One region of the Streptomyces sp. DH10 genome, then DNA from elsewhere that is predicted to be linked to it. Evidence: predicted binding sites of a transcription regulator. Region 1 holds the regulator's gene; each other region holds the start of a gene.
What was found. The regulator HrcA, encoded in region 1, represses chaperone genes, less so after heat shock. The targets are predictions, from matches to a motif close to TTNGCACTCNGNNNNNCNGAGTGCNAA.

Region 1 (10,511 bases):
CCGACCCGTTGGGGTCCGGGCCGGTCGACTACCCCTGGCCCGGTGAGGCGCTCGGTGACGAGCCCGGTGAGCCGGGCTCGGCCCTCGCGTACCGGCTCGTCGCCGGCGGACGCCCGCTGGGCACCCTCGTCATCGGACGGTCCGGTGCCGCCGGTTTCCCGGACGAGATCACCGGCCTCGCCGAGGACCTCAGCCGCCGGGTCGCGCTCGCCATCGGCGCCGCCCGCCAGTACGCCCGCCAGGCGACCATCAGCGCCGTACTCCAGCGCGGACTGCTGCCTGGCGCCGTGGCCGAGATCCCCGGGGTGCGCAGCGCCCTCGTCTACGAGCCGTGCGACAAGGGCGGGCCCAGCGGCGACTTCTACGATCTGTTCCCGGCCGGTGACGGCCGCTGGTGCTTCGCCGTCGGCGACGTCCAGGGCAAGGGCCCCGAAGCCGCCGTCGTGATCGGCCTGGCCCGGCCCTGGCTGCGGCTGCTGGCCCGGGAGGGCTACCGGGTCGCCGACGTCCTGGACCGCCTCAACCAGCTCCTGCTCGACGACGCCACGGAGGCCGCGGACGCGGCGGCCCGCGCGCTGGTGGCCGCGGGCGCCCGCCCGACCCCGCCCGGCGACGGCCCCCAGACGCGCTTCCTGTCCCTGCTGTACGGCGAGCTGGTCCCCTTCGACGGCGGCGTCCGCTGCACCGTCGCCTCCGCCGGGCACCCGCTGCCCCTGCTGCTCGGGACGGGCGGTGAGGTCCACACGGCCGCTCAGCCCCAGACCCTCCTGGGCGTCGTCGAGGACGCCACGTACACCAGCGAGACCTTCGAGCTGCGGTCCGGCGACACGCTGCTGTGCGTCACCGACGGCGTGACCGAGCGCCGCTCCGGGTCCCGCCAGTTCGACGACGGGGACGGGCTCGCGACGGCGCTGGCCGGGTGCGCGGGGCTGGACGCCGAGCTGATAGCCGAGCGGATCAGGCGGCTGGTGCACGAGTTCGGGGCGCGGCCCCCGGCGGACGACCTGGCGCTGCTGGTGCTCCAGGCGGATTGACCGCCCGGGTGCTGGACAATGGAACGTATGCCTTCCGCACTCCCCGACGGCGAGCCCGTCCCCGACGACGGCGCGCTGCCCGCGTCCGCCCTCGCCGGGGCCGCCGACCGCCCGCTCGGGTTCTACCTGCACGTTCCGTACTGCGCGACCCGCTGCGGCTACTGCGACTTCAACACCTACACGGCGACCGAGCTGCGCGGCACCGGTGGTGTGCTGGCCTCGCGCGACAACTACGCCGAGACGCTGGTCGACGAGGTCCGGCTGGCGCGGAAGGTGCTGGGGGACGACCCCCGGCCCGTTCGTACGGTGTTCGTGGGCGGGGGTACGCCCACCCTGCTCGACGCCGGTGACCTGGTGCGGATGCTCGCGGCCGTCCGTGACGAGTTCGGGCTCGCGGAGGACGCCGAGGTCACGACCGAGGCGAACCCGGAGTCGGTGGATCCGGCGTATCTGGCGGCCCTGCGCGAGGGGGGCTTCAACCGGATCTCGTTCGGCATGCAGAGCGCGAGGCAGCATGTGCTGAAGGTGCTGGACCGGACGCATACGCCCGGGCGGCCCGAGGCGTGTGTCGCCGAGGCCCGGGCGGCCGGGTTCGAGCATGTGAACCTCGACCTGATCTACGGCACGCCGGGGGAGTCCGACGACGACTGGCGGGCCTCGCTCGACGCGGTGCTGGGAGCCGGGCCGGACCATGTCAGCGCGTACGCCCTGATCGTCGAGGAGGGGACGCAGCTGGCTCGGCGGATCCGCCGGGGCGAGGTGCCGATGACCGACGACGACGTCCACGCCGACCGGTATCTGATCGCGGACGAGATCCTCTCGGGCGCGGGCTTCGAGTGGTACGAGGTGTCGAACTGGGCGACCTCGGAGGCGGGGCGGTGCCTGCACAACGAGCTGTACTGGCGGGGCGCGGACTGGTGGGGGGCCGGGCCGGGCGCGCACAGTCATGTGGGCGGGGTGCGGTGGTGGAACGTGAAGCATCCCGGGGCGTACGCGGGGGCGCTGGCGGCGGGGCGGTCGCCGGGTGCCGGGCGTGAGGTGCTGTCGGAGGAGGACCGGCGGGTCGAGCGGATCCTGCTGGAGTTGCGGCTGCGGGACGGTGTGCCGTTGTCGTTGCTGCGGGAGGAGGGGCTTGCGGCGTCTCGGCGGGCCTTGTCCGAAGGGCTGCTTCAGGAGGGGCCGTATGCGGAGGGGCGGGCTGTACTGACGTTGCGCGGGCGGTTGCTGGCGGACGGGGTCGTGCGTGATCTGGTGGACTGAGGTGCTCGGCGTCTGTGCCGGGGCCGGGGCGATGCACACCTCGGCGCGACGAGGTGCCGCTCTCTGTGGGACGGGTGCCGCCCTGGGGGCACCTCCCAGGCCCTTAAGGCACTGGGGGAGGCACGTATGCCCGCAGCTAGGCCGTCACGAAGTCGATCAGTTCCTCCACCCTGCCCAGCAGCTCCGGCTCCAGGTCCTTGTACGACCGGACCCCCGACAGGATCCGCTGCCAGGCCGCGCCCGTGTTCTCCGGCCAGCCCAGCGCCCTGCACACGCCCGTCTTCCAGTCCTGGCCGCGCGGGACCCGGGGCCAGGCCTCGATGCCCAGGGACGACGGTTTCACCGCCTCCCAGATGTCGATGTAGGGGTGGCCGACGACCAGGGCGTGGTCGCTCGTCACCGACTCGGCGATGCGCCACTCCTTGCTGCCCGGCACCAGGTGGTCCACCAGGACGCCGAGGCGGGCGTCGGGGCCGGGGGCGAAGGAGTCGACGATGGACGGCAGGTCGTCGACGCCCTCCAGGTACTCCACGACCACGCCCTCGATGCGCAGGTCGTCGCCCCAGACCTTCTCGACCAGCTCGGCGTCGTGCCGGCCCTCGACGTAGATGCGGCCGGCGCGGGCCACGCGTGCGCGGGCACCGGGGACGGCGACCGAACCGGAGGCCGTGCGGGCGGGACGTGCGGGGCCGCCCGCCGAGGGGCGGATCAGCGTCACGGACCTGCCCTCCAGGAGGAAGCCGCGCGGCTCCATGGGGAACACCCGGTGCTTGCCGAAGCGGTCCTCCAGGGTGACCGTGCCCGCCTCGCAGCGGATCACCGCGCCGCAGAAGCCGGTCCCGGCCTCCTCGACGACCAGACCCGGCTCCGCCGGAACCTCGGGCACCGGCTGCTGCGGCTTCTTCCACGGCGGGGTCAGATCGGGCGAGTACTGGCGCATTCGAATGACGATAGGAGAAGCCGGCGAGCGGTCACGGAGACACGCCGAAACGCGCCGCCAGCGAGTCCCGCTGGGCGCGGACGAACGCCGCGTCCACCACCGCTCCGTGACCGGGCACGTACAGCGCGTCCTGCCCGCCCAGGTCGAGCAGGCGGTCCAGGGCGGCCGGCCAGTGCGACGGCACGGCGTCGGGGCCCGACTGCGGCTCGCCGGACTCCTCGACCAGATCGCCGCAGAACACCACCTCCGGATCACCCGGCACCAGCACCGCCAGATCGTGCGCGGTGTGCCCGGGGCCCACGTTCGCCAGCAGCACCTGGCGCCCGCCGCCCAGATCGAGGGTCCACTCACCGGAGACCAGGTGGCGGGGCGGGACCAGCCGGTCCGCCGACTCCCGCGCGGTGGTCTCCGCCAGGCCGTTGCGTACCGCGTCGGCGCGCAGCTCCTCGCGGTCCCGTACGCGCGTCAGCACCGTGTCCACGCCCACCGCGCCGAACACCTCCGCGTCCGTGAAGGCCGCCACACCGAAGACGTGGTCGAAGTGGGGATGGGTCAGCGCGAGATGTGTCACACGGTGACCGGTGAGCGACTGTGCCTGCTCGCGCAACCGCGCGCCCTCGGCCGGGCTGGACCCCGCGTCGATCATGAGGACCGCGCCCTCACCGGCGACCAGCCCCGCCGTGCAGTCCCACACCGGAAGCCGGCACCGCCCCACCCCGCCGGCCACCCGCTCCCACCCGAGCTCTTCCCAAGTCACCGTCATACGGCGACGCTAACGGTGACCCCCGCCCGGGGCACGGCAGCACGGGACCAGCCTTGCCGGGGCAGTACCCCGCAGCCGTACACTGGGCGGGGAATGCTGGCACTCGCACGCGCAGAGTGCCAGGCACGACAGGCAGGACACCGGGCGGACGATTTCTGGAGGTGTGCGCGAATGCTCAGTGAACGCAGGCTTCAGGTGCTGCGCGCCATCGTCCAGGACTACGTCGGCACCGAGGAGCCGGTCGGCTCCAAGGCCCTCACCGAGCGGCACAGCCTCGGCGTCTCCCCGGCCACCGTCCGCAACGACATGGCGGCCCTCGAGGACGAGGGGTACATCGCCCAGCCGCACACCAGTGCCGGGCGCATCCCCACCGACAAGGGTTACCGGCTGTTCGTGGACAAGCTGGCCGGCGTCAAGCCGATGACCGCGCCCGAGCGGCGTGCGATCCAGAACTTCCTCGAGGGCGCCGTCGACCTCGACGACGTCGTGGCGCGTACGGTACGGCTGCTGGCCCAGCTCACACGCCAGGTCGCCGTCGTGCAGTACCCGTCGCTGACCCGCTCGACCGTGCGGCACGTGGAGTTGCTCTCCTTGGCGCCCGCGCGCGTGATGCTCGTGCTGATCACGGACACCGGGCGGGTCGAGCAGCGCGTGGTCGACTGCCCGGCACCCTTCGGCGAGGCCTCCCTCGCGGATCTGCGCGCGCGGCTCAACAGCCGTGTGGCGAACCGCCGTTTCACGGATGTGCCGAGTCTGGTGGAGGATCTGCCGGAGGCGTTCGAGCACGAGGACCGGGGTACGGTCTCCACGGTGCTCTCCACACTTCTGGAGACGCTCGTCGAGGAGAACGAGGAGCGGCTGATGATCGGCGGCACCGCCAACCTGACCCGCTTCGGGCACGACTTCCCCCTCACGATCCGGCCGGTGCTGGAGGCGCTTGAGGAGCAGGTGGTGCTCCTCAAGCTGCTCGGCGAGGCGCAGGATCCGGGCGTGACCGTACGTATCGGTCATGAGAACGCCCACGAAGGACTCAACTCCACGTCCGTCGTGTCGGTCGGCTACGGTTCGGGCGGCGAGGCTGTCGCCAAGCTCGGCGTGGTCGGACCGACCCGCATGGACTACCCGGGAACGATGGGAGCGGTACGCGCAGTGGCACGGTACGTCGGACAGATCCTGGCGGAGTCGTAGTGGCCACGGACTACTACGCCGTACTCGGCGTGCGCCGCGACGCGTCGCAGGAAGAGATCAAGAAGGCCTTCCGGCGGCTCGCGCGCGAGCTGCATCCGGACGTCAACCCCGATCCGAAGACCCAGGAGCGGTTCAAGGAGATCAACGCCGCCTACGAGGTGCTGTCGGACCCGCAGAAGAAGCAGGTCTACGACCTCGGCGGCGACCCGCTCTCGCAGGCCGGAGGCGGCGGCGCGGGCGGCTTCGGGGCCGGCGGCTTCGGGAACTTCTCCGACATCATGGACGCGTTCTTCGGCACGGCGTCGCAGCGCGGACCGCGCTCGCGCACCCGCCGCGGCCAGGACGCCATGATCCGCATCGAGATCGAGCTCGACGAGGCGGCCTTCGGCACGACGAAGGACATCCAGGTCGACACGGCGGTCGTCTGCAACACCTGCAGCGGTGAGGGCGCGGCGCCGGGGACCTCCGCTCAGACGTGTGACATGTGCCGCGGCCGCGGTGAGGTGTCCCAGGTCACGCGGTCCTTCCTGGGCCAGGTCATGACCTCGCGTCCCTGCCCGCAGTGCCAGGGCTTCGGCACGGTCGTCCCGACCCCCTGCCCGGAGTGCGCCGGCGACGGCCGCGTCCGCTCCCGTCGCACGCTGACGGTGAAGATCCCCGCCGGTGTCGACAACGGCACGCGCATCCAGCTCGCCGGTGAGGGCGAGGTCGGCCCCGGCGGCGGCCCCGCGGGCGACCTGTACGTCGAGATCCACGAACTGCCCCACTCGCAGTTCCAGCGGCGCGGCGACGACCTGCACTGCACGGTCACGCTCCCGATGACGGCGGCCGCCCTCGGCACGAAGGTGCCGCTGGAGACGCTGGACGGCTTGGAGGAGGTCGACATCCGGCCCGGCACCCAGTCCGGCCAGTCGATCCCGCTGCACGGCCGTGGTGTCACGCACCTGCGCGGCGGCGGACGCGGCGACCTCATCGTCCACGTCGAGGTCCAGACCCCGAGCAAGCTGGACGTCGAGCAGGAGCGCCTGCTCCGCGAGCTGGCCAAGCTGCGTGGCGAGGAGCGGCCTCAGGGGCAGTTCCAGCCCGGGCAGCAAGGACTGTTCTCGCGGTTGAAGGACGCGTTCAACGGGCGGTGACGCGGGTGGCCCGGCCGCTGCTGGGGGTCCGGGGGTCGGACCCCGGGCAGGCACGGTCAGCCGGGGCAGCAAGGACTGTTCTCGCGGTTGAAGGACGCGTTCAACGGGCGGTGACGCCGGCTCCCCCGGGGGCTTGGAGGTGCCTGTTCCTCTGGTCTATGCCACACGGCAGGCCGGTTTCGGGGTTGTTCGGAGGACGTGACAACATGCGGTCATGTCCTCCGCGCTGACCGATCTCTTCCCCCACCCGATCGTGCAGGCCCCCATGGCGGGCGGCGTCTCCGTACCGAAGCTCGCCGCCGCCGTGTGCGAGGCGGGCGGGCTCGGTTTCCTCGCCGCCGGGTACAAGACCGCCGACGGGATGTACCAGGAGATCAAGCAGCTCCGCAGCCTCACCGGCAGGCCTTTCGGAGTGAACCTCTTCATGCCGCAGCCGGAGTACCCCGGCGCAAGCACCGGCTCCACCGGAGCGGCTGGCACCGCGCCCCCTTCTGCCGCCGCCATCGACGTCTACGCCCACCAGCTGGCCGGCGAGGCCTCCTGGTACGAGGCCGAGCTCGGTGACCCCGACAGCGGCCGCGACGACGGCTACGAGACCAAGCTCGCGGTCCTGCGCGACAACCCCGTGCCGGTGGTGTCGTTCCACTTCGGCGCGCCGAGCCGGGAGGTCGTCGACGCCCTGCACCGGGTCGGCACCTTCGTCCTGGTCACCGCCACCACCCCCGACGAGGCACGGGCCGTCGAGCGGGCGGGCGCGGACGCGGTCATCGCGCAGGGTGTCGAGGCCGGCGGCCATCAGGGCACGCACCGGGACATCCCCGAGACGGACGGTTCCGGCATCGGGCTGCTGTCGCTGGTCGCCCAGATCCGGGAGACCGTGAGCATCCCGATCATCGCCGCCGGCGGCATCATGCGCGGCGGCCAGATCGCCGCGGTCCTCGCGGCGGGCGCGAGCGCGGCCCAGCTCGGCACCGCGTTCCTCGCCACGGCCGAGTCGGGCGCGAACGCCCTGCACAAGCAGGCGCTGACCAACCCCCTGTTCGTCCGTACGGAGTTGACCCGGGCCTTCTCCGGGCGCCCGGCGCGCAGCCTCGTCAACCGCTTCGTGCGCGAGCACGGCCCGTACGCGCCCGCCGCCTACCCCGAGATCCACCACCTCACCGCGCCGCTGCGCAAGGCCGCCGCCAAGGCGGGGGACGCGCAGGCCATGGCGCTGTGGGCCGGGCAGGGGCACTGGATGGCGCGGGAGCTGCCCGCCGGGCAGCTGGTGGAGGTGCTGGCCGGTGAACTCGCCGCGGCGCGGACAGCGTTGTCGGGCGGAGGCGGAAACCGATGACGGCTCCGGTGTTCGTGGTCGAGCACTTCGACACGGCCGGGGGCGGCCGCCATGTCCTCGACGGACCGGAGGGACGGCACGCCGTCTCCGTGAAGCGGCTGCGCGCCGGTGAGGACGTCGTCCTCACGGACGGGGCCGGACGCTGGGCGGACGGTGTCGTGCTCGACACCGAGGGCAAGGACCGGCTGATCGTCCGGCTGGACCCGGTGACCGAGGAGCCGCCGGAGCAGCCCCGGGTGACCGTCGTCCAGGCGCTGCCCAAGGGCGACCGCGGGGAGCTGGCCGTCGAGACGATGACGGAGGTCGGCGTCGACGCGATCGTGCCGTGGGCGGCGGCGCGCTGCATCACGCAGTGGAAGGGCGAGCGGGGAGCGAAGGCGCTGGGGAAGTGGCGGGCCACCGCCCGGGAGGCCGGCAAGCAGTCGCGCCGGGTCCGGTTCCCCGAGGTCGCCGAGGCGGCTACGACCAAGCAGGTCGCGGCGCTGCTGGCGGAGGCGCAGTTCGCCGCCGTGCTGCACGAGAGCGGCAACTCGCCGCTGGCCACGGCCGAACTGCCGTCCTCCGGTGAGATCGTGCTGGTGGTGGGGCCCGAAGGGGGCGTGGCGCCGGAGGAGTTGGCGCTGTTCGCACAAGCGGGGGCCGAGGCGTTCCGCCTCGGGCGCAGTGTGCTGCGCACATCGACCGCCGGGACCGCGGCCGCGGCCGTGCTCCTGGCTCGCACCGGCCGCTGGACCTGACCCCGCTCGGAGGCACCGTGGAACTCGCCCAGGTACGACTGCTCGTGACCGACTTCGCCGCCTGCTACCGCTTCTACGGCGAGGTCCTCGGCCTCAAGCCGCAGTTGGGGTCGGCGGACGGGCCGTACGAGAAGTTCAGTCCCGCGGTGGGCTCCGCGGGGATCGCGTTGCAGGACCGCTCGGTGATGGCCGAAGTGCTGGACGAGCTGGGCGACTCGGCGAACGGCCACCGCTCCCTGGTGGTCCTGCGCGTCGACGCCCTGGACGCGTACTGCGAGGAGATCACGATGCGCGGCGCCACGATCCTCCACGGCCCGGCCCTCCTGACCGACCGTCTGCGCGTCGCCCACCTCAAGGACCCGGAGGGCAACCTGGTGGAACTCCAGGAGTGGCTGCTGCTGCGCGGCTGACGGCCTGCCTGCGCGCATACGCCGGGCCGCGCAACGCCCCGCCCCCGCCACAACGCCGGGTGGCCAGTTGCGCTCTACCGTCCCGCCGCCGACGGTGGCAGGCTGCCCTTCATGGGGGCATTGAGGAGGAACTGGCGGGGGCCGCGCAGCCGTAAGGTGGCGGTCGCGGTGACATTCGCGCTGGCTGCCGTCGGCGGCGCGGTCGCGTGTGAACCCGGTGCGGGGATCAGCTCCGCGTCCGTCGCGTACACCACCGACGAGGCCGTCACCAAGGAACTCAACCGGCAGAAGGCGGGCGTGCGGTGGCTGACGTGCACCGCCTCCTACGGGAACTCCGGCCAGGGCGGGAAGCCGTCGCCCTCGGCGAGTGAGAAGACCGTCGCCACCGTCGACTGCGAGGGCGAGACGGACGACGGGAAGGACATCACCGTCGACGGCAAGGTCACCCACGCGGTGGACGGCGCCTGTGTGCGCGGGCACATCACCGCCAAGGTGGACGGCAAGGTGTGGTTCGAGGTCGACGGGCTCGGCGACTGCAACTCCACCAGCCCGCCGCCCGTGGGCGGCGGGCCCACCAACGGACAGCCGGGAGCCACCGTCACCGTGACCGTGACGCAGACCATCTGGTGCGACCGATACCCCGACTGCCGGCCCGTCGAGGGCAAGTGACGTACGCGAGGGGCGAACGGCAAGTGATCCGAAGTCTGTCCGCGGCGCGCCGTCCCTGCATAGGGTGATCGGGTGACACAGTCCGCATCGCCTGCTTACCTCCGGTTCCCCCACGTGCACGGTGACCTGGTCGCCTTCACCGCCGAGGACGACGTGTGGCTCGCTCCTCTCGACGGCGGCCGGGCCTGGCGGGTCAGCGCCGACAACGTGCCGGTGACCCTGCCCCGTATCTCGCCCGACGGCACCACCGTCGCCTGGACCTCCACCCGCGACGGCGCCCCCGAGGTGCACATCGCCCCGGTCGACGGCGGCCCCGCCAAGCGTCTGACGTACTGGGGCAGTCTGAAGACCCAGGTGCGCGGCTGGACCCCGGACGGCGAGGTACTCGCGATCAGCTCCCAGGGGCAGGCGAGCCTGCGCCGCACCTGGGCGCGTGCCGTTCCGCTCGACGGCGGCCCGGCCACCACCCTGCCCTACGGGCCGGTCGGTGACATCGCCTACGGGCCGAGCGTCGTCCTGCTGTCCGCGCCGATGGGGCGCGAGGCCGCCTGGTGGAAACGGTACCGGGGCGGTACCGCCGGGAAGTTGTGGATCGACCCTGAGGGAGACGGCGAGTTCGTACGGCTCCACGAGGGGCTGGACGGGAACATCGAGTACCCGCTGTGGGTCGGGGACCGGATCGCCTTCCTCTCCGACCACGAGGGCACCGGCGCGCTGTACTCCTCGCTCGCCGACGGATCCGATCTGCGGCGGCACACCCCGCTCGACGGCTACTACGCCCGGCACGCCGCGACCGACGGCACCCGTGTCGTCTATTCCAGCGTCGGTGAGCTGTGGGTGCTGGACGACCTGGACGGGGCCGAGCCGCGGCGGCTGGAGGTGCGGCTGGGCGGGCAGCGCGTCGATCTCCAGCCGTTCCCGGTCAACGCCTCCCGGTGGTTCGGGTCGGCGTCCCCGGACCACACCGCGCGCGGTAGCGCCGTGTCCGTACGCGGCTGCGTCCACTGGGTCACCCACCGCTCCGGCCCGGCCCGCGCG
Region 2 (10,511 bases), on a different contig from region 1:
CCGTGGGGCGCAGCCCCATCTCGGCGGCGAGAGCGGCACCGATGTCACGGGCCAGGGCGTCCGAGAAGAACGTCCCCGGCACGCTCTGCGCGATCACCCGCCGGAACAGGCCCGCCGCCCTCGGCATGGCCAGCAGCGAGGCGATCGAACCCGCGCCCGCCGACTCGCCGAAGACCGTGACCTGGCCGGGGTCGCCGCCGAACGCCTCGATGTTGTCCCGTACCCACTCCAGCGCGGCCACCTGGTCGAGCAGGCCGCGGTTGGCGGGCGCCCCCTCGATGTGGGCGAAGCCCTCCATGCCGACGCGGTAGTTGAGGGACACGACCACGAGATCACCGTCGGCCGCGATGCGCCGGGCGTCGTAGCCGGGGCTGCCGGAGTGGCCGAGCTTGTAGGCGCCGCCGTAGATCCAGACCATCACCGGGCGGCGGGCGCCCGGGTCGGGTTCGGGGGTCCAGACGTTGACCGTGAGCCACTCGTCGCCCTCGGGCACGTCGAGCAGGCCCGGGCCGCCGAGGTTGCCGAGGTCCTGCGGCGGCGGCGGGCCGAAGGCGTACGCGTCCCGTATGCCGTCCCAGGCGTGGGCGGGGCGCGGTGCCATGAAACGGGCCTCGCCCACGGGGGGTGCGGCGAAGGGGATGCCACGGAAGACGGCGAGTCCCTCCTCCCTGCGGCCGCGTACGGCGCCGGCGGCGGTGCGCACCACCGGTTCGGGCTGCTCTGCCGGGGCGCCGGTCGGGGGGTGGGACTCGGTCGTCGTCATCTCTGGGTCTCCTCAGGGGTGCCGGTGAACAGGCGCTCGGCCAGTGTCCTTGACTGACGCAAGCGAATCCAGGGCACCCCGGATGCGGATCCCGTGGGATCAGCTGAGCGTCTTCAGCGCCGCCGGGTCGTAGGGCGCCAGCTCCTCGAAGCGGCCGGACAGGACCTTCCGCGCCCACTGCGGGTCCTGGAGCAGGGCGCGGCCGACGGCGACCATGTCGAACTCGTCGCGCTCGAAGCGGTCCAGGAGGTTGTCGAGGTCGCCGATCTCGGCGCCCTCGCCCTGGAAGGCCTTGAGGAAGTCGCCGTTCAGGCCGACCGAGCCGACGGTGATGGCGGGCTTGCCGGTGAGCTTCTTGGTCCAGCCGGCCAGGTTGAGGTCGGAGTCGTCGAACTCGGGCACCCAGTAACGGCGGGTGGAGGCGTGGAAGGCGTCGACACCGGCCGCGGCGAGCGGAGTCAGGATGGCCTCCAGCTCCTCGGGCGTCTCGGCGAGGCGGGCGTCGTAGGCGTCCTGCTTCCACTGCGAGTAGCGGAAGATGACGGGGAAGTCGGCGGAGACGGTCTCGCGGACGGCCGCGACGATCTCCGCCGAGAACCGGGCGCGGGCGACCGGGTCGCCGCCGTAGGCGTCGGAGCGGCGGTTGGTGCCCTCCCAGAAGAACTGGTCGAGCAGGTAGCCGTGGGCGCCGTGGATCTCCACGCCGTCGAAGCCGATGCGCTCGGCGGCGGCAGCGGCCTCGGCGAACGCGCCGATGACGGCGTCGACGTCGGCCTGGGTCATGGCCTTGCCGGTGGGCTCGTCGGCGCCGATGCGCAGGCCGGAGGGGCCGACGGCCGGGGCGTCCGCGACCGGGGGCTCGCCCTGGTTGCGGACCATGCCGATGTGCCACAGCTGCGGCACGATCGTGCCGCCCGCGGCGTGCACCGCCTCGGCGACCTTCGCCCAGCCCGCGAGCTGCTCCTCACCGTGGAACCGCGGCACGCGGTCGCTCTGCCCGGCCGACTCGTGGCCGACGTAGGTGCCCTCGGTGACGATCAGGCCGACGCCGGCGGCGGCGCGGCGGGAGTAGTACGAGACGACGTCGTCGCCGGGGACGCCGCCCGGGGAGAACATGCGGGTCATCGGCGCCATCGCGATCCGGTTCGGGACGGTCAGGCCGCCCAGCGATACGGGCCGGGACAGGATTTCGGCGGCGCGGGAGGCGGCGGAGGCGTCGACGGTCACGTGGGGGCTCCTCTTCGGATACCGGACAGTATGTGCATACGCATAGGACGTACTGTCCAACCACCCGGACCCGCCCACCCCATCCCGTTCGCACTGTGATCCAGGACACGCCCGAGGGCGGCACCCCCTGTCGGAACAGGAAGTGCCGCCCTCGGCAAGGACGTTGATCGACCGGGTCGATCAGAAGTCCATGTCACCGCCCGGCATGCCGCCGCCGGCGGGCGCGGCGTTCTTCTCCGGCTTGTCGGCGATGACGGCCTCGGTGGTGAGGAACAGCGCGGCGATGGAGGCGGCGTTCTGCAGAGCGGAACGGGTCACCTTCGCCGGGTCGATGATGCCCTCGGCGATCATGTCGACGTACTCACCGGTCGCGGCGTTCAGGCCGTGGCCGACCTGGAGGTTGCGGACCTTCTCCACGACGACGCCGCCCTCGAGACCACCGTTGACGGCGATCTGCTTCAGCGGGGCCTCCAGGGCGAGCTTCACGGCGTTGGCGCCGGTCGCCTCGTCACCCTCGAGCTCCAGCTTCTCGAACACCTGGGAGGCCTGGAGCAGGGCCACGCCACCACCGGCGACGATGCCCTCCTCGACGGCCGCCTTGGCGTTGCGCACGGCGTCCTCGATGCGGTGCTTGCGCTCCTTGAGCTCCACCTCGGTGGCGGCACCGGCCTTGATGACGGCCACGCCGCCGGCCAGCTTCGCCAGGCGCTCCTGGAGCTTCTCGCGGTCGTAGTCCGAGTCGCTGTTCTCGATCTCGGCGCGGATCTGGTTGACCCGGCCCTGGACCTGGTCGGCGGAGCCGGCACCGTCGACGATGGTGGTCTCGTCCTTGGTGATGACGACCTTGCGGGCCTTGCCCAGGAGGTCGATCGTGGCGTTCTCCAGCTTGAGGCCGACCTCCTCGGAGATCACCTCGCCGCCGGTGAGAATGCCGATGTCCTGGAGCATCGCCTTGCGACGGTCACCGAAGCCCGGGGCCTTGACGGCGACGGACTTGAAGGTGCCGCGGATCTTGTTGACGACCAGGGTCGACAGGGCCTCGCCCTCGACGTCCTCGGCGATGATCAGCAGCGGCTTGCCCGACTGCATGACCTTCTCCAGGAGCGGGAGCAGGTCCTTGACGTTGGAGATCTTCGAGTTCGCGATCAGGATGTACGGGTCGTCGAGGACGGCCTCCATACGCTCCATGTCGGTCGCGAAGTACGCCGAGATGTAGCCCTTGTCGAAGCGCATACCCTCGGTGAGCTCCAGCTCCAGACCGAAGGTCTGGGACTCCTCGACGGTGATGACGCCTTCCTTGCCGACCTTGTCCATGGCCTCGGCGATGAGCTCGCCGATCTGGGTGTCGGCGGCGGAGATGGAGGCCGTGGAGGCGATCTGCTCCTTGGTCTCGACGTCCTTCGCCTGCTCCAGCAGGGCGGCGGAGACGGCCTCGACGGCCTTCTCGATACCGCGCTTGAGGGCCATCGGGTTGGCGCCGGCGGCTACGTTGCGCAGGCCTTCCTTGACCAGGGCCTGGGCGAGAACGGTCGCGGTGGTCGTACCGTCACCGGCGACGTCGTCCGTCTTCTTGGCGACTTCCTTGACCAGCTCGGCGCCGATCTTCTCGTACGGGTCCTCGAGCTCGATCTCCTTGGCGATGGAGACACCGTCGTTGGTGATCGTGGGGGCGCCCCACTTCTTCTCGAGGACGACGTTGCGGCCCTTGGGGCCGAGGGTCACCTTGACGGCGTCCGCGAGCTGGTTCATGCCGCGCTCGAGGCCGCGCCGCGCCTCCTCGTCGAACGCGATGATCTTGGCCATGTGAAGTGGTCCCTCCAGGACTGGGGGTGATTACTTCGGACCGCGCCCGCGCCCGCGACGGACGGCTCGCTGACCCCGTGGTTCCTTCCCACCTGGCCTGCGGGCCTCACCGACCCGGTCCTTACGTTGTCACTCTCACCTTCAGAGTGCTAACGCAATGATTAGCACTCGGGCATGGCGAGTGCAAGCGGCTCTCGGGATACGGCGACCCGCTCAGCCCCCGGCGAACAGGGGGACACCGGGCCCGATCCGCAGGCCGCGGGGGTGGCACGACGGCGGATCGGGCGAGCCGAGAAAGACCCGGGCCCACTGCCGCGGCGCGGCCGAGGCAGGCGCGAGCGGGTCCGGAAGCGAGCCGACCCGGGGCGCGAACCGCACGCCCGCCCCACGACGGACTCCGAAGCACGTCTGCACGGCGGACCTCGGGCGCGGCGGACTTCGCGCAGCGGTCCTCGGCGCGGCAGACCTCGCGCAGCGGTCCTCGGCGCGGCGAACCTCGGAGAGCGGCCACCCGGCGCGCCCGGCACCCCGCCGCCGACCCCCGAACCGGCCCCGAGAGCATGCCGTTCTGGAGCCCGCCGGACCACGGCCCCAGGACGGACTCCGAAACACCTCGGACACGGCGGACCTCGGGCGCGGCGGACTTCGCGCAGCGGTCCTCGGCCCGGCAGACCTCGCGCAGCGGTCCTCGGCGCGGCGGACCTCGACGAGCTACGGACCTCGGGCGCGGCAGAGCTCGGCGAGCGGCGGACCTCGGCGAGCGGCCGCCCGGCACCCCGCCGCCGACCCCGAACCGGTCCGGAGAGCATGCCATTCTGGAGCCCGCCGGACCACGGCACCCCCGCACCAGGACGGACTCCGAAACACCTCGGGCACGGCGGACCTCGGCGAGCAGTCGCCCGGTGCACCCGCCACCCCGCCACCCCGGACTGCCGGCCCCGAACAGGCCGAAGGGCCCGCACCCCGTGGGGTGCGGGCCCTTCAGAGAAGACCGGTCGCTTGCGCTTGGTCGTGGTGCGCGTTCAGGCAGAGACGCGAACCATGTCGGCCTGCGGTCCCTTCTGGCCCTGCGAGATCTCGAACTCGACCCGCTGGCCCTCTTCCAGGGTGCGGTAGCCGTCCATCTGAATCGCGCTGTAGTGGACGAAAACATCCGCACCACCGTCGACCGCGATGAAGCCGTACCCCTTCTCCGCGTTGAACCACTTGACGGTGCCCTGAGCCATGCCTAACTCCCCTATTACTGGCCCTTGCACAGATCCACACTTCGCGGACCCGGGTCAGACCTCACCCCCCACGGTTGGGGGCGTGCGCCGGAACGCGTCGACCGCGGCTGAATGTATCTGTCCAACTGCCGTCTGCAACAGGTCAATCGGACGAGAATTCTGGACGCGCAGGATCCGGAATGTGGGGAGAATTCGCCCGACTTCAGGGCAAGTCGGGCCACACAAAAGGAACAAAAGCCGCGAAAGACGCACACACTTTGGCTACATCTTGTCGGGCGCGCGGCAGGAATTAAGGGCTCCCGATCAGGAGATCGGCGCTGCGTTCCCCAACTGTACCGCGCTCAATCACACAGAATTGCCCCCTCCGCTTCTCTTACGGAGGGGGCAATTCGATGAGCTCTCAGTAACCGCCGTTACCGAAGGTAATAATCAAGCCGGTCGACCGGTTCAGCCACCGGCGACGGCGGGGATGATCGACACCCCGGCACCGTCCGGCGTCGCCGTCTCCAGCCCCTGCTCGAACCGCACGTCGTCGTCGTTGACGTACACGTTGACGAACCGGCGCAGCTTGCCCTGGTCGTCCAGCACCCGGGCGGCGATCCCGGTGTGGTTCTTCTCCAGATCGGCGATGACCTCGCCGAGGGTCGCGCCCTCGGCGGCGACCTCGGCCTGGCCGCCGGTGTAGGTACGCAGGATGGTGGGGATGCGAACGGTGACGCTCATGACTTCAAAACCTCCGGTGGGAATCAGGCCTCAGGGGCGCGGGGCTGGGTTGAATGTGCGGCTCCGCCGCGTGGGCGCGACCGGCCCCCACTGGCCCGCAGCGAACGACGGTCAGACGAGACCGGCTTCCCGGAACGACTCCAGGCTCGGCCGAATGGTCGCGGTGAGCCCGGTGCCGGCCACCGCATCCAGCGTCTTCAGACCGTCCCCCGTGTTCAGCACCACGGTCGTCAACGACGGGTCGAGCACCCCGTTCTCGACCAGCTTCTTCGCCACGCCCACGGTCACACCACCGGCGGTCTCCGCGAAGATGCCCTCGGTCCGGGCGAGGATCTTGATCGCGTCGACGACCTGCTCGTCGTTCACGTCCTCCACCGCACCGCCCGTGCGGCGCGCGATGTCGAGCACGTACGGCCCGTCCGCCGGGTTGCCGATCGCCAGCGACTTGGCGATCGTGTCGGGCTTCTGCGGGCGCACGACGTCGTGGCCGGCCTTGTAGGCCGTCGACACCGGCGAGCAGCCCTCGGCCTGCGCGCCGAAGATCTTGTACGGCTTGTCCTCGACCAGTCCGAGCTTGATCAGCTCCTGAAGGCCCTTGTCGATCTTCGTGAGCTGCGAGCCGGAGGCGATCGGCACGACGATCTGGTCGGGCAGCTGCCAGCCGAGCTGCTCGCAGATCTCGTACGCCAGGGTCTTGGAGCCCTCGGCGTAGTACGGCCGCAGGTTGACGTTGACGAAGCCCCAGCCCTCGCCCGCCGGGTCGCCGATCAGCTCGGAACAGAAGCGGTTCACGTCGTCGTAGTTGCCCTGGATGCCGACGAGCTCGCCGCCGTAGACCGCGGCCATGACGACCTTGCCCTGCTCCAGGTCGTGCGGGATGAACACGCAGGAGCGGAAGCCGGCGCGGGCCGCCGCGGCACCCACGGCGCCGGCGAGGTTGCCGGTGGAGGAGCAGGACAGCGTGGTGAAGCCGAAGGCGCGGGCGGCCTCCAGGGCCTGGGCGACGACCCGGTCCTTGAAGGAGTGCGTCGGGTTGCCGGAGTCGTCCTTGATGAAGAGCTTGCCGGCGTCGACACCCAGCTCGCGCGCGAGGTTGTCGGCCTTGACGAGCTGGGTCCAGCCCGGGTTGATGTTCGGCTTGGTCGCCACGTCGGCCGGGACCGGCAGCAGCGGGGCGTAGCGCCAGATGTTCGCGGGGCCCGCTTCGATCCGCTTGCGGAGCTCCTCGGTGTCGTAGGCCGAGAAGTCGTAGGCGATCTCCAGCGGGCCGAAACACTCCTCGCACGCGAAGACCGGGCCGAGGGGTACGCGGTGACCGCACTCGCGGCAGCTCAGCGCCGCGGCGGGACCGAGGTCTACGGTGGAGTCAGTGGTGCTTGCAACAGTCTGCACAGCCATGTGAGGCGAGGCCCTTCCTCATCTTCCTCACGACGCATCTCGCCGTGAGACGGATTTGGCACCTTCCCGAGCCGGGACCTCGCGGAGCGGTCGACAGTGACCTACGAGTATCGGCTGGAGGGTTGCCGGGGCTTCATCGGGCCGTATCCCTCTGCCCCTCTGGATGAGCTGTATTCGGTTGTAAACAACGGCTGACCCCGGACATGCGATGGTCATCCGCGTTGTTCAAGACTGTAACCGACGACCAGGACAGTTGAGATAGTCGTCCGAACCGCGAGATGGCTCACAGTCCGTCCCGCCGAGAGTACGCAGAGGAGCCGCCACGGTGCTGGAAGAAGTCGAGCGCTGGCTGAGCACCCGTTCCTGGTCCGCGACCGATCGCCCGCTCCACCAGATCCTCGCCGCCAAGCAACGCACGGGCCGGACCGTCAGTGTCGTGCTGCCCGCGCTGAACGAGGAGGAGACGGTCGGCGACATCGCCGCCGTCATCCGCCACGACCTGATGCGGCAGGTGCCGCTCGTCGACGAACTGGTCGTCGTCGACTCGGGGTCGACCGACCGTACGTCGGAGGTGGCCGCCGCCGCGGGCGCGACGGTGGTGCACCGCGACGAGATCCTCCCGCGCGTCCCGCCCGTGCCCGGCAAGGGCGAGGTGCTGTGGCGGTCCCTCCTGGTCACCAGCGGGGACATCGTCTGCTTCATCGACGCGGATCTGAGGGACTTCTCGTCCGACTTCGTTTCGGGAATCGTGGGCCCGCTGCTCACCGACCCGGACATCGACCTGGTGAAGGGCATGTACGACCGTCCGCTCGGCGGCGCTGCCGGGCAGGGCGGCCGGGTCACGGAGCTGATGGCCCGCCCGCTGCTCAACATGCACTGGCCGCAGCTGGCCGGCTTCGTGCAGCCGCTCGGCGGCGAGTACGCGGCCCGCCGCTCGCTGCTGGAGCAGCTGCCCTTCCCCGTCGGGTACGGCGTCGAGCTGGGGATGCTGGTCGACGCCCTGCACCTGGTGGGCCTGGACGCCCTCGCCCAGGTGGACATCGGCGTGCGCAAGCACCGGCACCAGGACGGGCAGGCGCTGGGCCGGATGGCCGCCGCGATCTACCGCACGGCCCAGCTGCGGCTGGCCCGCGGGCATCTGATCCGGCCGTCCCTGACGCAGTTCGAGCGGGGCGGCGACGGCTTCGAGCCGCGCACCTACTCCGTGGACACCGAGGAGCGTCCGCCGATGGCGGAGATCGCCGAGTACCAGGCGCGGAGGGCGGCCTGACCGGGGCCGTTTTCGGCCGGGTGGGTCAGGTCCGTACGTTTGAGCGTTTCCGGGCCGGGCTAGGTTGAGGGCTATGGCTTCAACGTACGGTGCTGCACAGGTGCTGGTGGCCTCCAACCGTGGCCCGGTCTCCTACTCGGTGGGCGAGGACGGTTCGCTGGACGCCAAGCGGGGCGGCGGCGGGCTGGTCTCGGGGCTGTCCGCGATCGGCTCGGACGCGGACGCCCTGTGGGTCTGCTCGGCGCTGTCCGACGGCGACCGCGAGGCGGTCCGGCGGGGCGTCGGCGAGGACGGCGTACGGATGCTGGACATCCCGGCCGACGTACACGCGGACGCGTACAACGGCATCGCGAACTCGGTGCTGTGGTTCGTCCACCACATGCTCTACCAGACGCCGCTGGAGCCGGTCTTCGACGCGGAGTTCCGGCGCCAGTGGACGTCGTACGAGACGTACAACCGCGCGTTCGCCGAGGCGCTGGCCGAGGAGGCGGCGCAGGGCGCGGCGGTGGTGGTGCAGGACTACCACCTGACGCTGGTGCCGGGCATGCTCCGCGAGCTGCGGCCCGACCTGAGGATCGGCCACTTCTCGCACACGCCGTGGGCGCCGCCCGAGTACTTCCGGATGCTGCCGGACGACGTGGCCGGGCAGGTGCTGCGCGGCATGCTGGGCGCGGACCGGCTGGGCTTCCTCACGCAGCGCTGGGCGGACGCGTTCACCGCGTGCGCCGAGCGGTTCGCCGGCGGGCTCGGCGGCACGCGGATCGGCGTGCACGGGCTGGGGGCCGACGCGGACTTCCTGCGGAAGCGGTCGCACGAGGCGGACGTCGAGGAGCGGATGGCCGCGCTCCGGGAGGAGATCGGCGAGGGCCGCCGCACCATCGTCCGGGTCGACCGCACGGAGCTGTCGAAGAACATCGTGCGCGGCCTGCTGGCCTACCGCCGGCTGCTCGAGACCCACGCCGAGTGGCGCGAGCGCGTGGTGCACGTGGCCTTCGCCTATCCCTCGCGGCAGGACCTCGCGGTCTACCGGGACTACACGGCCGAGGTGCGGCGGCTCTCGGAGGAGATCAACGCCGAGTACGGGACGCCGGGGTGGACCCCGGTCGTCCTCAATCTCAAGGACGACTTCGCCCGCTCCCTGGCCGCGTACCGGCTGGCCGACGTGGCGCTCGTCAATCCCATCCGGGACGGCATGAACCTCGTCGCCAAGGAGGTCCCGGTCGTCTCCGACGCGGGCTGCGCGCTGGTGCTGTCGCGGGAGGCCGGGGCGTTCGAGGAGCTGGGCGAGGACGCGATCGTGGTGAACCCGTACGACGTGACGGGGACGGCGGCGGCCCTGCACGAGGCGCTCTCGATGGGCCCGGAGGAACGCGCGGAACGCAGCAAGCGGCTGTCCGCGGCGGCCACCGCGCTGCCGCCGGCGCAGTGGTTCCTGGACCAGCTCGACGCGCTGAGGGGCTGATCACCGATGACCGGTCCCACGGACTCCCCGCTGCCGGTGCCCACCACGAAAGCCGGCCAGGAAGGTCTGGACGTCCTCCTCGCCCACCCGGGCAAGGCCCTGATCGGCCTCGACTTCGACGGGACGCTCGCGCCGATCGTGGCCGACCCCGAGCAGGCCCGGGCCCACGCGGACGCCGTACCCGCGCTGGCCGCGCTCGCGCCGAAGGTGGCCGCCGTGGCGGTGATCACCGGGCGGCCGGCCGAGGTCGCGGTGCGCAACGGCGGCTTCGCGGACGTCCCGGGCCTGGAACACCTCGTGGTCCTCGGTCACTACGGCGCCGAGCGCTGGGACGCCCGCACCGGCGAGATCAGCGCCCCCGAGCCGCATCCCGGCGTCGCCGCGGTCCGCACCGAGCTGCCCGAGCTCCTCGACCGGTTCGGCGCGTCACAGGGGACCTGGATCGAGGACAAGGGACGGGCGGTGGCCGTGCACACCCGCCGGGCCGCCGACCCGCAGGCCGCGCTGGACTCCCTGCGCGAACCGCTCGCCGGACTGGCCGGCCGCCACGGCCTGATCGTGGAGCCCGGCCGGATGGTCCTCGAACTCCGCCCGCCCGGCATGGACAAGGGCGCCGCCCTCACCGGATTCGCCCGGGAG
Region 3 (10,511 bases), on a different contig from region 1:
GGCCTTGATCGGTGCGGATGTCCATGCTAACGGGAAGCAGAGAGCCCGAATTCCAGTGTTCCGCCTGACCGGGGGCTTCGTATCTTCGTACGGAACCGGCGCACCCCCTGTTCAACGAAGGCACTACTGCTCGGCGAGCGCCCTCAGTCTGCTCAGGGCCCGGTGCTGGGCCACACGGACCGCGCCGGGTGACATTCCCAACATCTGCCCCGTCTCCTCCGCCGTCAAGCCCACCGCGATCCGCAGCAGCAGCAGCTCGCGCTGGTTCTCCGGCAGGTTGGCCAGGAGCTTCTTGGCCCATTCCGCGTCACTGCTGAGCAGGGCGCGCTCCTCCGGGCCCAGGGAGTCGTCGGGCCGCTCGGGCATCTCGTCCGAGGGGACGGCCGTCGAGCCGGGGTGCCGCATCGCCGCGCGCTGGAGGTCGGCGACCTTGTGCGCGGCGATCGCGAAGACGAACGCCTCGAAGGGGCGCCCGGTGTCCCGGTAGCGGGGCAGCGCGAGGAGCACCGCCACGCAGACCTCCTGGGCGAGGTCCTCCACGAAGTGCCGGGCGTCACCCGGCAGGCGGGACAGACGGGTGCGGCAGTAGCGCAGGGCCAAGGGGTGGACATGGGCGAGCAGGTCGTGCGTGGCCTGCTCGTCCCCGTCGACGGCGCGGTGGACGAGCGCGCCGATCGCCCCTTGGGCATTGACCGCCTCGTCGTCGCGCATCGGTCCATGGTGCCTTGCGGCCGCCTGGTCCGTGGCACCGCGCCCGTTGTTGTGCACCGAAGCGTTATGAGCAGGTGCGCCGGAACTCATACCCTGCGCCCTCCCCTTCCGCTCGACCGACTCGTCCCCGAGGAACTCCACACCCTCAAGGATGCGGCATCCGCGGCGAAACGAGCAGCGGGCATCCGGCGGACCCCCGGCCCGCCCCCGCCGACCTGGCTTTCCGTGCCCCCATTGCGACCGCCGCCACACCCGCGGCTGTCCCCGGGGCATGCCGTTCGGACCATCCCCGGGGTGTGGGTCCTCGTAGGCACCCTGCCGAGCTCTCGGCCTCGCTGGGGCAGGGCGGTACCCCCATGGGCGTTGTCGTCGGCCACCGGCCTGCGCGGGCACTCGTGCGGCTCGCGCCGGATGCCGCGCGTAGAGGCCGGCCCGATCCGAAGGTCAGGCCCCAGGAGGTGTCCGCGAAGCCCCGTCCGTCCCGCGACGTCCGGTACCTCCCCAAGCTCTTCGAGCAGGGGGGACCCCCACTCGCCGCACCGGGCGAACACCGGTGTGCAACCAGTACGCGGGCGCCCGCCCGGCACGCCGAGAGCACGCACCGAACGCCGCAGCGCCCGCCCTCCGGGCGGACGCCGGGACTGTGCGGACACCCTCTAGCGCACCAGACCCCACCGGAAGCCGAGCGCCACGGCGTGGGCCCGGTCCGAGGCGCCGAGCTTCTTGAACAGGCGCCGGGCGTGTGTCTTGACGGTGTCCTCGGAGAGGAACAGCTCGCGGCCGATCTCGGCGTTCGAGCGGCCGTGGCTCATGCCTTCGAGGACCTGGATCTCACGCGCCGTGAGCGTCGGCGCGGCGCCCATCTCGGCCGAACGCAGCCGGCGCGGGGCGAGCCGCCAGGTCGGGTCGGCCAGGGCCTGGGTCACCGTCGCGCGGAGCTCCGCGCGGGAGGCGTCCTTGTGCAGATAGCCGCGGGCACCGGCGGCGACCGCGAGGGCCACACCGTCCAGGTCCTCGGCGACGGTGAGCATGATGATGCGCGCACCGGGGTCGGCGGACAGCAGCCGCCGGACCGTCTCGACGCCGCCCAGTCCGGGCATGCGTACGTCCATCAGAATCAGGTCCGAGCGGTCGGCCCCCCAGCGGCGGAGGACTTCCTCGCCGTTGGCCGCCGTCGTCACGCGCTCTACGCCGGGCACGGTTGCGACCGCGCGACGGAGCGCCTCTCGGGCAAGCGGGGAGTCGTCGCAGACGAGGACGGAAGTCATGACCGCCCTCCGCAGCTGATGCGCGTCACCTTGAGCCTCCAGGCTGGTACGAAATCGTCACCTGTGCGGTCGACCGTCTCGGACGCCCGCCCGAGCGCTTGTTCCTTCAACCGCCTCGCACTCTCAACGACGGTCACTCGAAAGAGTTACGGGGGCGGCTGACATCTTCGGCACTCTACGTGAGGGGCCGGACACGGTGCAGATATGCGCAACAGACCCTCGAACTTTCATCACAAGCTATGCCCCATTCAGACCCATTTCTTCCGCTTTGCCGGTGTCTGGAGCTAGATTCGCAATGAGTCATATTTTCATCTCCTTAGATCGTAGTTGTACGGTCGTGGACACCGGATCCGCCCAAAACGGCTACAAGGGGTCACGTAATGGCAGATTTCTCCCGCCTTCCCGGACCGAACGCGGACCTGTGGGACTGGCAGCTGCTGGCTGCCTGTCGCGGGGTGGACAGCTCGCTCTTCTTCCATCCGGAGGGCGAGCGCGGTGCGGCTCGGAGCGCTCGCGAGAACTCGGCCAAAGAGGTCTGCATGAGGTGCCCGGTGCGTGCCGAGTGCGCCGCCCACGCGCTGGCGGTGCGTGAGCCGTACGGCGTGTGGGGCGGGCTGACCGAGGACGAACGCGAAGAGCTGATGGGGCGGGCGCGCAACCGGCTGGTGTCGGCGTCGACATCCGGCGGGCACGCCGCCTCGAACACCTGAAGGAACGTTTCTGCGGACGGGCACGCACACGCGTGCCGTTGGTTTTTGACGCGCTTCCACGGCGCCCGGACGCCCGGGCCCGTCACCACCGTGGTCGCTAGCGGTGGCCCGCCCGTGCCAGTTGGTCGAGCGTCGCCGCGACCGCCGGGACCTGTGCGAGGTCGGGCAGGGTGAGCGCGACGATCTCCCGGCGCACCGCCGGTTCCAGCGTCACGGCCCGCACCCCCCGGGGCCGTACGGACTCGACGGCCAGCTGGGGCAGCACGGCCACGCCGAGGCCGGCGCCCACCAGGCCGGCGACCGCCGGGTAGTCGTCGGTCGCGAAGTCGATGCGCGGGGTGAAGCCGGCCGCCGCGCAGACCTCGACCAGCTGGCCGCGGCAGCGGGGGCAGCCGGCGATCCACGGCTCCCGCGCGAGCTCGCCGATCGCGACGGACTCCGCGCCCGCGAGCCGGTGCCGCTCCGGCACGAGTGCCACGAGCCGGTCCGTCAGCAGCGGCCGTACGACCAGGTCCTCCCACTCCTCGGCGCCCGCCGCTCCCTCGTAGCGGAAGGCGAGCGCCACGTCGCAGTCGCCCTCGCGCAGCATGCCGACCGACGCGGGCGGTTCGGCCTCCTCCAGGAAGACCCGGGTGCCTGGGTGCGCGTCGCGCAGTGCGGCGAGGGCCGTCGGCACGAGCGTGGAGCTCCCGCTGGGGAAGGAGACGAGCCGGACCCGCCCGGCCCGCAGCCCGGCGATGGCGGCGACCTCCTCCTCCGCGGCCGTGAGCCCGGCGAGGATCCCGGCGGCGTGCCGCACCAGCGCCTCGCCGGCCTGGGTCAGGCGCATCTCGCGTCCCGTGCGGATCAGCAGAGGTGTGCCGACGGAGGCTTCCAGGGCCTTCATCTGCTGGCTGACGGCGGGCTGGGTGCAGCCCAGTTCGCGTCCGGCGGCGGAGAAGGAGCCGGTGGTCGCGACGGCGCGCAGTACGCGGAGATGGCGAGCTTCGATCACCCTTCGAGGATAAGCGACCCTTTGAAGCGGCTCCCAATAATGCGTCGACGCTTTGGGGGCGGGTCGCCTACCGTGCGGGCATGAGGCTTCTGTCTGTGAATCTGGGCCGTGCCAGGGCTGTGCCGTACACGGACAACCCGGAGGGTGTGACCGGAATCGACAAGCAGTCGGTGGACGGGCCGGTGCGGGTGTCGGCGCCCGGGCCCAAGGGCGTCGGCGGGAGCGGGCTGGCCGGGGACGCGGTGTGCAAGCTGGAGCACCACGGCGGCGACGACCAGGCGGTCTACGCGATGGCCCGCGAGGACATGGACGCGTGGGAGCTCGAGCTGGGCCGGCCGCTGGCGCACGGGGCGTTCGGCGAGAACCTCACGACCGAGGGCCTCGACGTCTCCGGGGCGCGGATCGGCGAGCGCTGGCGTGTCGGGCCCGAGGTGCTGCTGGAGGTCACCTGCGGGCGGATCCCGTGCCGCACGTTCCAGGGCCACCTGGGCGAGAAGCAGTGGGTGAAGCGGTTCACGCGGCGAGGAGCGCCCGGGGCGTATCTGCGGGTGATCGAGCCCGGTGAGATCCGGGCGGGGGACCCGGTGGAGATCGCGCACCGGCCGGACCACGACGTGACCGTGGCCCTTCAGTTCCGCGCGGTGACCACCGAGCGGACGCTGCTGCCGCGGCTGCTGGCGGCCGGCGAGGCGCTGCACCCCGAGTCGCTGAGGCTGGCGCGGGAGTACGCGGAGAAGCACGGGGCCTGACGGCCGCTCGCCGTGCGGGTCTCCACCGACCCTTCACCGGGGAGGCCCCCGCACGGAAGCGGACGCACATGGTCCAGGTCACTAACCTTCTGCCATGACAACGGCTCTGATTACGGGATCGACGGCAGGCATCGGGGCCGCGTTCGCGCGGCGACTGGCGGCGGACGGGCACAACCTGGTGCTGGTGGCCCGCGACACCAAGCGGCTCCGGGAGCAGGCGACCGAGCTGCACGACCGGCACGGCATCGAGGCGGAGGTGCTGACGGCCGACCTCGCCGAGGACAAGGGCATCGAGTCGGTGGCCGACCGGCTGGGCGACCGGAAGAACCCCGTCGACCTGCTGATCAACAACGCGGGCTTCGGCAACAAGGGACGCTATCTGGACGTGCCCATGGCCGACGAGCTGCGGATGCTGAAGGTGCACTGCGAGGCGGTGCTGCGGCTGACGTCCGCGGCGACGGAGGCCATGCGGGAGCGCGGCCGCGGCGGCGTGGTGAACGTCGCGTCGGTGGCCGCGTTCGTCCCGCGGGGCACCTACGGCGCGTCCAAGGCCTGGGTCGTGCAGTTCTCCCAGGGCGCCGCACGCGACCTGGTCGGCAGCGGCGTACGGCTGATGGCGCTCTGCCCCGGTTTTGTCCGCACCGAGTTCCACGAGCGGGCCGGCATGGGCACGGACAACATCCCGAGCTGGATGTGGCTCGACGCGGACAAGCTGGTGGCGGCGGCACTGCACGACCTGGCCCGCGGCAGGACGCTGTCCATCCCGGACCCACGCTACAAGGCGCTGATGGGGGCGGCGAAGCTGGTGCCGCGGGGCGTGCTCGGGGCCGTCTCGTCCAGGACGGGCCGGAAGTACGGGCCGCAGTAGGCGCGGGCGGGAAGGGCGTCGACGAGGATCGCCCGGCGACCGGTCCCCCGTGCGCACATGCCGTCATGGTGCCGGAGCCCCGACAGGCACAGCGCGCCTCCGCCCAGGACAATGGAGCTGTTCAGCCGGACCCAGGGGGGCCGGAGGCGAGAGCATGACCTTCGTACAGCTCATCGAATGCAGGACCAGCCGGCTCGACGAGATGAACCGGCTGATGGACAGGTGGGTCGAGCAGACCAAGGGGAAACGGACCGCTACGCACAGTGTGGTGGCGAAGGACCGGGCCGACGCCTCGCACATCGTCGAGATCGTGGAGTTCCCGTCGTACGAGGAGGCGATGCGGAACTCCGGGCTTCCGGAGACCGACCGGATCTTCCAGGAGATGGTGGCGCTCTGCGACGAGACGCCGACGTTCACGGACCTGGACGTGGTGCGGGACGAGCAGCTGTACTCGGCCACCGCGCGCAGGTTCTTCGAGCTGGCGCCCGGGCAAGGTGCGGCCCCCGCGTTCAACGACGTCTTCATCGAGGACTACCACGACCACGATCCCGCCAGAGTGCAGGACGTCATCGGGCTGGACGCGATGCGGCGCGAGGTGGAGGTGTGGCGGGGCGGGTTCGACTTCTCGTTCACGATCGAGGACCAGATGGCCCAGGGCGACCGGGTGTGCACCCGGTGGACCTTCCGGGGCAGGCACAAGGGCGACTTCCTCGGGATTCCGCCGACCGGGCAGGACGTCACCATGACCGGGACGACCATCCACCGCTGCACGCCGGACGGGAAGATCGCCGAGGGCTGGTGGCAGTACGACCGGCTGGGGCTGATGCAGCAGCTCGGGGCGCTGGACCCGCTGGAGTTGTGAGCCGCGCAGGACCGGCCTACGGGAGAAGCCCCCGTTCCGCACGAGGCGGGACGGGGGCTTCTCTCACGAGGTCGGTGCCTCAGTGGGAGTGGCCGTGGCTGTGGCCTCCGGCCGCCGGCTCCTCCTCTTCCTTCTTCTCGACGACCAGGGTCTCGGTCGTGAGCAGGAGGGAGGCGATGGAGGCGGCGTTCTCCAGGGCGGAGCGGGTGACCTTGACCGGGTCGATGACGCCGGCCTTGATCAGGTCGCCGTACTCGCCGGTGGCGGCGTTGAAGCCCTGGCCCTTGTCGAGCTCGGCGACCTTGGAGGTGATGACGTAGCCCTCCAGGCCGGCGTTCTCGGCGATCCAGCGCAGCGGCTCGACGACCGCGCGGCGGACGACCGCGACACCGGTGGCCTCGTCGCCGGTCTTGCCGAGGCTGCCCTCGAGGACCTTGGCGGCGTGGACCAGAGCGGAGCCACCACCGGAGACGATGCCCTCCTCGACCGCGGCGCGGGTCGCGGAGATGGCGTCCTCCAGACGGTGCTTGCGCTCCTTGAGCTCGACCTCGGTGGCGGCACCCACGCGGATGACGCACACGCCGCCGGCCAGCTTCGCGAGGCGCTCCTGGAGCTTCTCGCGGTCCCAGTCGGAGTCGGTGCTCTCGATCTCGGCCTTGATCTGGGCGACGCGGCCCTGCACGTCGTCCTTGTTGCCGGCGCCGTCGACGACCGTGGTGTCGTCCTTGGTGACGGTGACGCGGCGGGCGGAGCCGAGGACGTCCAGACCGACCTGGTCGAGCTTGAGGCCGACCTCCTCGGAGACGACCGTGGCGCCGGTGAGGACCGCCAGGTCCTGCAGCATCGCCTTGCGGCGGTCACCGAAGCCGGGGGCCTTCACCGCGACGGCGTTGAAGGTGCCGCGGATCTTGTTCACGACCAGGGTCGACAGGGCCTCGCCCTCGACGTCCTCGGCGATGATCAGCAGCGGCTTGGAGGAGTTGGACTGGATGACCTTCTCCAGCAGCGGCAGGAGGTCCGCGATGGCGGAGATCTTGCCCTGCGTGATGAGGATGTACGGGTCGTCCAGGACGGCTTCCATGCGCTCCTGGTCCGTCACGAAGTACGGCGACAGGTAGCCCTTGTCGAAGGCCATGCCCTCGGTGAAGTCCAGCTCCAGACCGAAGGTGTTGGACTCCTCGACGGTGATGACACCGTCCTTGCCGACCTTGTCCATCGCCTCGGCGATGAGCTCGCCGACCTGCTGGTCCTGGGCGGACAGCCCGGCGACGGCGGCGATGTCGGACTTCTCGTCGATCGGGCGGGCCGAGGCGAGCAGGTCCTCGGAGATCGCGGCGACGGCGGCGTCGATGCCCTTCTTCAGGGCGGCCGGGGAGGCGCCGGCGGCGACGTTCTTCAGGCCCTCGCGCACGAGCGCCTGGGCGAGCACGGTCGCGGTGGTCGTACCGTCACCCGCGATGTCGTTGGTCTTGGTCGCCACCTCCTTGACCAGCTGGGCACCGAGGTTCTCGTACGGGTCCTCGATCTCGACCTCGCGGGCGATCGTGACACCGTCGTTGGTGATGGTGGGGGCGCCGAACTTCTTGTCGATGACGACGTTGCGGCCCTTGGGGCCGATCGTCACCTTGACCGTGTCGGCAAGCTTGTTGACGCCGCGCTCGAGGGCGCGACGGGCGTCCTCGTCGAACTTCAGGATCTTCGCCATGGGAGCGTGAGCCCTCTTCCGGAATCAGGGTTAACGGCACTGCGCCCCGGGCGCCCGGCTTCTTATCGATCGCGGGGGGCCAGGGGCGCAGCTCAAAGCAATGTGCTTGGGGTGAATTACTTCTCGACGATCGCGAGCACGTCACGGGCCGAGAGGACGAGGTACTCCTCGCCGTTGTACTTCACCTCGGTGCCGCCGTACTTGCTGTAGAGCACGACGTCGCCGACGGAGACGTCGAGCGGAAGACGGTTGCCGTCCTCGAAGCGGCCCGGGCCCACGGCCAGGACGACGCCCTCCTGGGGCTTCTCCTTGGCGGTGTCCGGGATGACCAGGCCAGAGGCGGTGGTCTGCTCGGCGTCGAGCGGCTGGACCACAATGCGGTCCTCGAGCGGCTTGATGGCAACCTTGGAGCTGGTGGTCGTCACGATCCGACCTCCCCCTTCGGAGATCTCACGGGGTTAACTGTCTGAGGTGGCGACCAGGTGGATCCGTCGTCGCGGGTGCCGGACCTGCCCGTCGCTGTGTTGGCACTCTCCAGTGGGGAGTGCCAGAGCCGAGACTATGACTGCGATTAGCACTCGGTCAAGCGGAGTGCCAATTGCCGGCGGCGCGTCGGCCGTGGAGCCGGGTCGGCGGACGTTTGTGCTGGGCACCCGGCGTCGGGGTCCTGGCCTCTGGGGGCCGGCGCCATCCGGCGCCCACAGGTTCAGAGGTAGTCCTCCAACCGCCCCACCCGCAGCCCCCTTCCCTCGATCTCTCGCAGCAGGCGCTCCGTCCGTTCGGTCAGCGTCAGGGTGGCGGTCTCGCCGGACGGCAGCGAGATGACGTCGCCGGGGCGCAGGCCGGGCTTGCCGCGGGTGTACGTCAGGGCGCCGTCGGGTCCCAGGGACGCCCTCCAGAGGACGACCGCCCGGATGCCGCAGTCGGCGGCGGCGCGCAGGGTCGTCGTGTCGTACGCCCCGTACGGCGGGCGGAAGAGGCGGGGACGGATGCCGAAGCGGGAGCGGAGTTTGTGCTGCTGGCCGCAGATCTCGGCGCGCTGGCCGGCATAGGGCAGGCCGCGCAGGGCGGGGTGGTCGAGGGTGTGGTTCTGGATGGACGCGCCGACCGCGCGCAGGCGGGCGAAGTGGCCGTAGCCGGGCCCCACGACGCTGTCCGTGAGGAACATGCTGACCGGGAGCCGCCGTTCGCGGACGAGGCCGATGAAGCGGGGGTCGCGCTCGGCGCCGTCGTCGTAGGTCAGGAAGACCACCCGGTCGCGGGTGCGGACGTGGTCCACGACGGGCGGGAGACCGCGTCGGTCACCTCGGTCGTCCCGGTCCGGCCAGCGGACGTCGCTCGACGCGTGCGTCGGTGACTGGCCCCGGCCGTCCGCCGCCGTCCGCTCCCCCGCGGCCCCGGCGCAGCCCGCCAGCAGGATCACCCCCGCGCACACCACGGCGACCGGCGACCGCCGCCTCACAGGTAGTCCTCCAGCCGGCCCACCGCGTACCCCTCGGCCGTGACCTTGTTCAGGAAGCGGCGGATCATGTCGGGCATCGTGCCCTGCCACTGGCCGCGGCCGCGGAAGTGGGTGAGGACGATGTCGCCCGGGTGGAGTTTGCGGTCCCACTCGCGGTACTCCCAGCGGTCGGCGAAGACCTCCTCGTTCCAGAGGGGGACGTACTCGATTCCGCAGGCCTTGGCGGCGCGCAGGGTCGCCCTGTCGTAGCTGCCGAAGGGCGGGCGGAAGAGGACCGGGCGCTTGCCGTAGCGCTTCTCGATGAGGCGCTGCATGCCGCAGATCTCGCGCTTCTGCGCCCGGTACGACAGGCCCGGCATATAGCGGTGGCGGAGGGTGTGGTTGTTCAGGACCACACCTGCGTCCTGCATCTTCTCGAAGTAGCGGTAGTCGTCCTTGATCAGGTAGCCGCTGAGGAAGGCGCTGTACGGGATCTTCAGGTCGCTCATCATCCGCAGGAACGCCGGGTCCTTCTCGGCGCCGTCGTCGATGGTGAGGAAGACGACCTTGTCCCGGGTGGGGACCGTGGTGAAGACGGGCGGCAGGTTCCGTCGCCGGTGGTCTTCCACCTCGAAGCCCTCACGGGTCCTGATCCTCGGCTTCTTCTCTGGGACCGGCGGGGCGGTCAGAGGGACCCTTCTCAGTCCCCAGCGCTGCGCCGCGACGATCCGGGCGGCGTGCGCGGCGCGCAGCTTGGAGGCGTAGGAGTCGAGCGCGCGGGCCGGGGGCGCGTCAAGGGGCTGCTGGCCGCCGGCCGGGGGGATCCGGCCGCTGTCGCCCTGCGCGCAGCCCGAGGCGATGGCGGCGAGGGTGAGCACGGCGAGGCCGATCCGCACACCGCCAGATGCCCGGCTTTTGTCATTTTGTACGACTGCTCGCATGATGCGGGATCCTCGCAGCCGGCCTTCCCGGATCGGCCCCGACACCGCGACCGGCGGCGCACCATCCACCGACTGGCCCACACGCGGTCCGGTCCGGCTCCGCGCGCACGCGGACGGACCATGCCGGTTCACCCGGGCCGGGGCCGGCCTTCGGGCGAGCACGCGGACGGAGCACGGACCAGGTCCGCGGGCCGGGCCGGACCGGGCTGGGCTGGGCAGGACCGGGCTGGGTCGGGCTGCGCCGGGCCGGACCGCGCCGGGC

Region 2: the regulator HrcA is predicted to act here: its motif matches at 3,955-3,981, upstream of groL (chaperonin GroEL).
Region 3: the regulator HrcA is predicted to act here: its motif matches at 8,439-8,465, upstream of groES (co-chaperone GroES).

Annotation. Positions count from the first base shown of each region.
Region 1 is NZ_JARVKU010000014.1:31,770-42,280, forward strand. Features, by position in the region: gene QC385_RS26650 (SpoIIE family protein phosphatase) at 1-1,034, shown strand, start outside; gene hemW (radical SAM family heme chaperone HemW) at 1,062-2,294, shown strand; gene QC385_RS26660 (DUF3097 domain-containing protein) at 2,431-3,234, opposite strand; gene QC385_RS26665 (MBL fold metallo-hydrolase) at 3,266-3,997, opposite strand; gene hrcA (heat-inducible transcriptional repressor HrcA) at 4,169-5,185, shown strand; gene dnaJ (molecular chaperone DnaJ) at 5,185-6,321, shown strand; gene QC385_RS26680 (nitronate monooxygenase) at 6,536-7,657, shown strand; gene QC385_RS26685 (16S rRNA (uracil(1498)-N(3))-methyltransferase) at 7,654-8,394, shown strand; gene QC385_RS26690 (VOC family protein) at 8,412-8,804, shown strand; gene QC385_RS26695 (hypothetical protein) at 8,916-9,473, shown strand; gene QC385_RS26700 (S41 family peptidase) at 9,546-10,511, shown strand, end outside.
Region 2 is NZ_JARVKU010000002.1:157,794-168,304, reverse strand. Features, by position in the region: gene QC385_RS04380 (carboxylesterase/lipase family protein) at 1-763, opposite strand, end outside; gene QC385_RS04375 (NADH:flavin oxidoreductase) at 863-1,990, opposite strand; gene groL (chaperonin GroEL) at 2,171-3,793, opposite strand; gene QC385_RS04365 (cold-shock protein) at 4,816-5,019, opposite strand; gene QC385_RS04360 (ubiquitin-like small modifier protein 1) at 5,467-5,742, opposite strand; gene thrC (threonine synthase) at 5,854-7,140, opposite strand; SAM riboswitch class I at 7,156-7,310, opposite strand; gene QC385_RS04350 (glucosyl-3-phosphoglycerate synthase) at 7,466-8,410, shown strand; gene QC385_RS04345 (alpha,alpha-trehalose-phosphate synthase (UDP-forming)) at 8,484-9,872, shown strand; gene otsB (trehalose-phosphatase) at 9,879-10,511, shown strand, end outside.
Region 3 is NZ_JARVKU010000003.1:357,544-368,054, reverse strand. Features, by position in the region: gene QC385_RS08685 (sigma-70 family RNA polymerase sigma factor) at 124-711, opposite strand; gene QC385_RS08680 (response regulator transcription factor) at 1,368-1,979, opposite strand; gene QC385_RS08675 (WhiB family transcriptional regulator) at 2,360-2,689, shown strand; gene QC385_RS08670 (LysR family transcriptional regulator) at 2,787-3,683, opposite strand; gene QC385_RS08665 (MOSC domain-containing protein) at 3,764-4,432, shown strand; gene QC385_RS08660 (SDR family NAD(P)-dependent oxidoreductase) at 4,527-5,300, shown strand; gene QC385_RS08655 (ester cyclase) at 5,455-6,162, shown strand; gene groL (chaperonin GroEL) at 6,242-7,867, opposite strand; gene groES (co-chaperone GroES) at 7,984-8,292, opposite strand; gene QC385_RS08640 (polysaccharide deacetylase family protein) at 8,574-9,329, opposite strand; gene QC385_RS08635 (polysaccharide deacetylase family protein) at 9,326-10,249, opposite strand.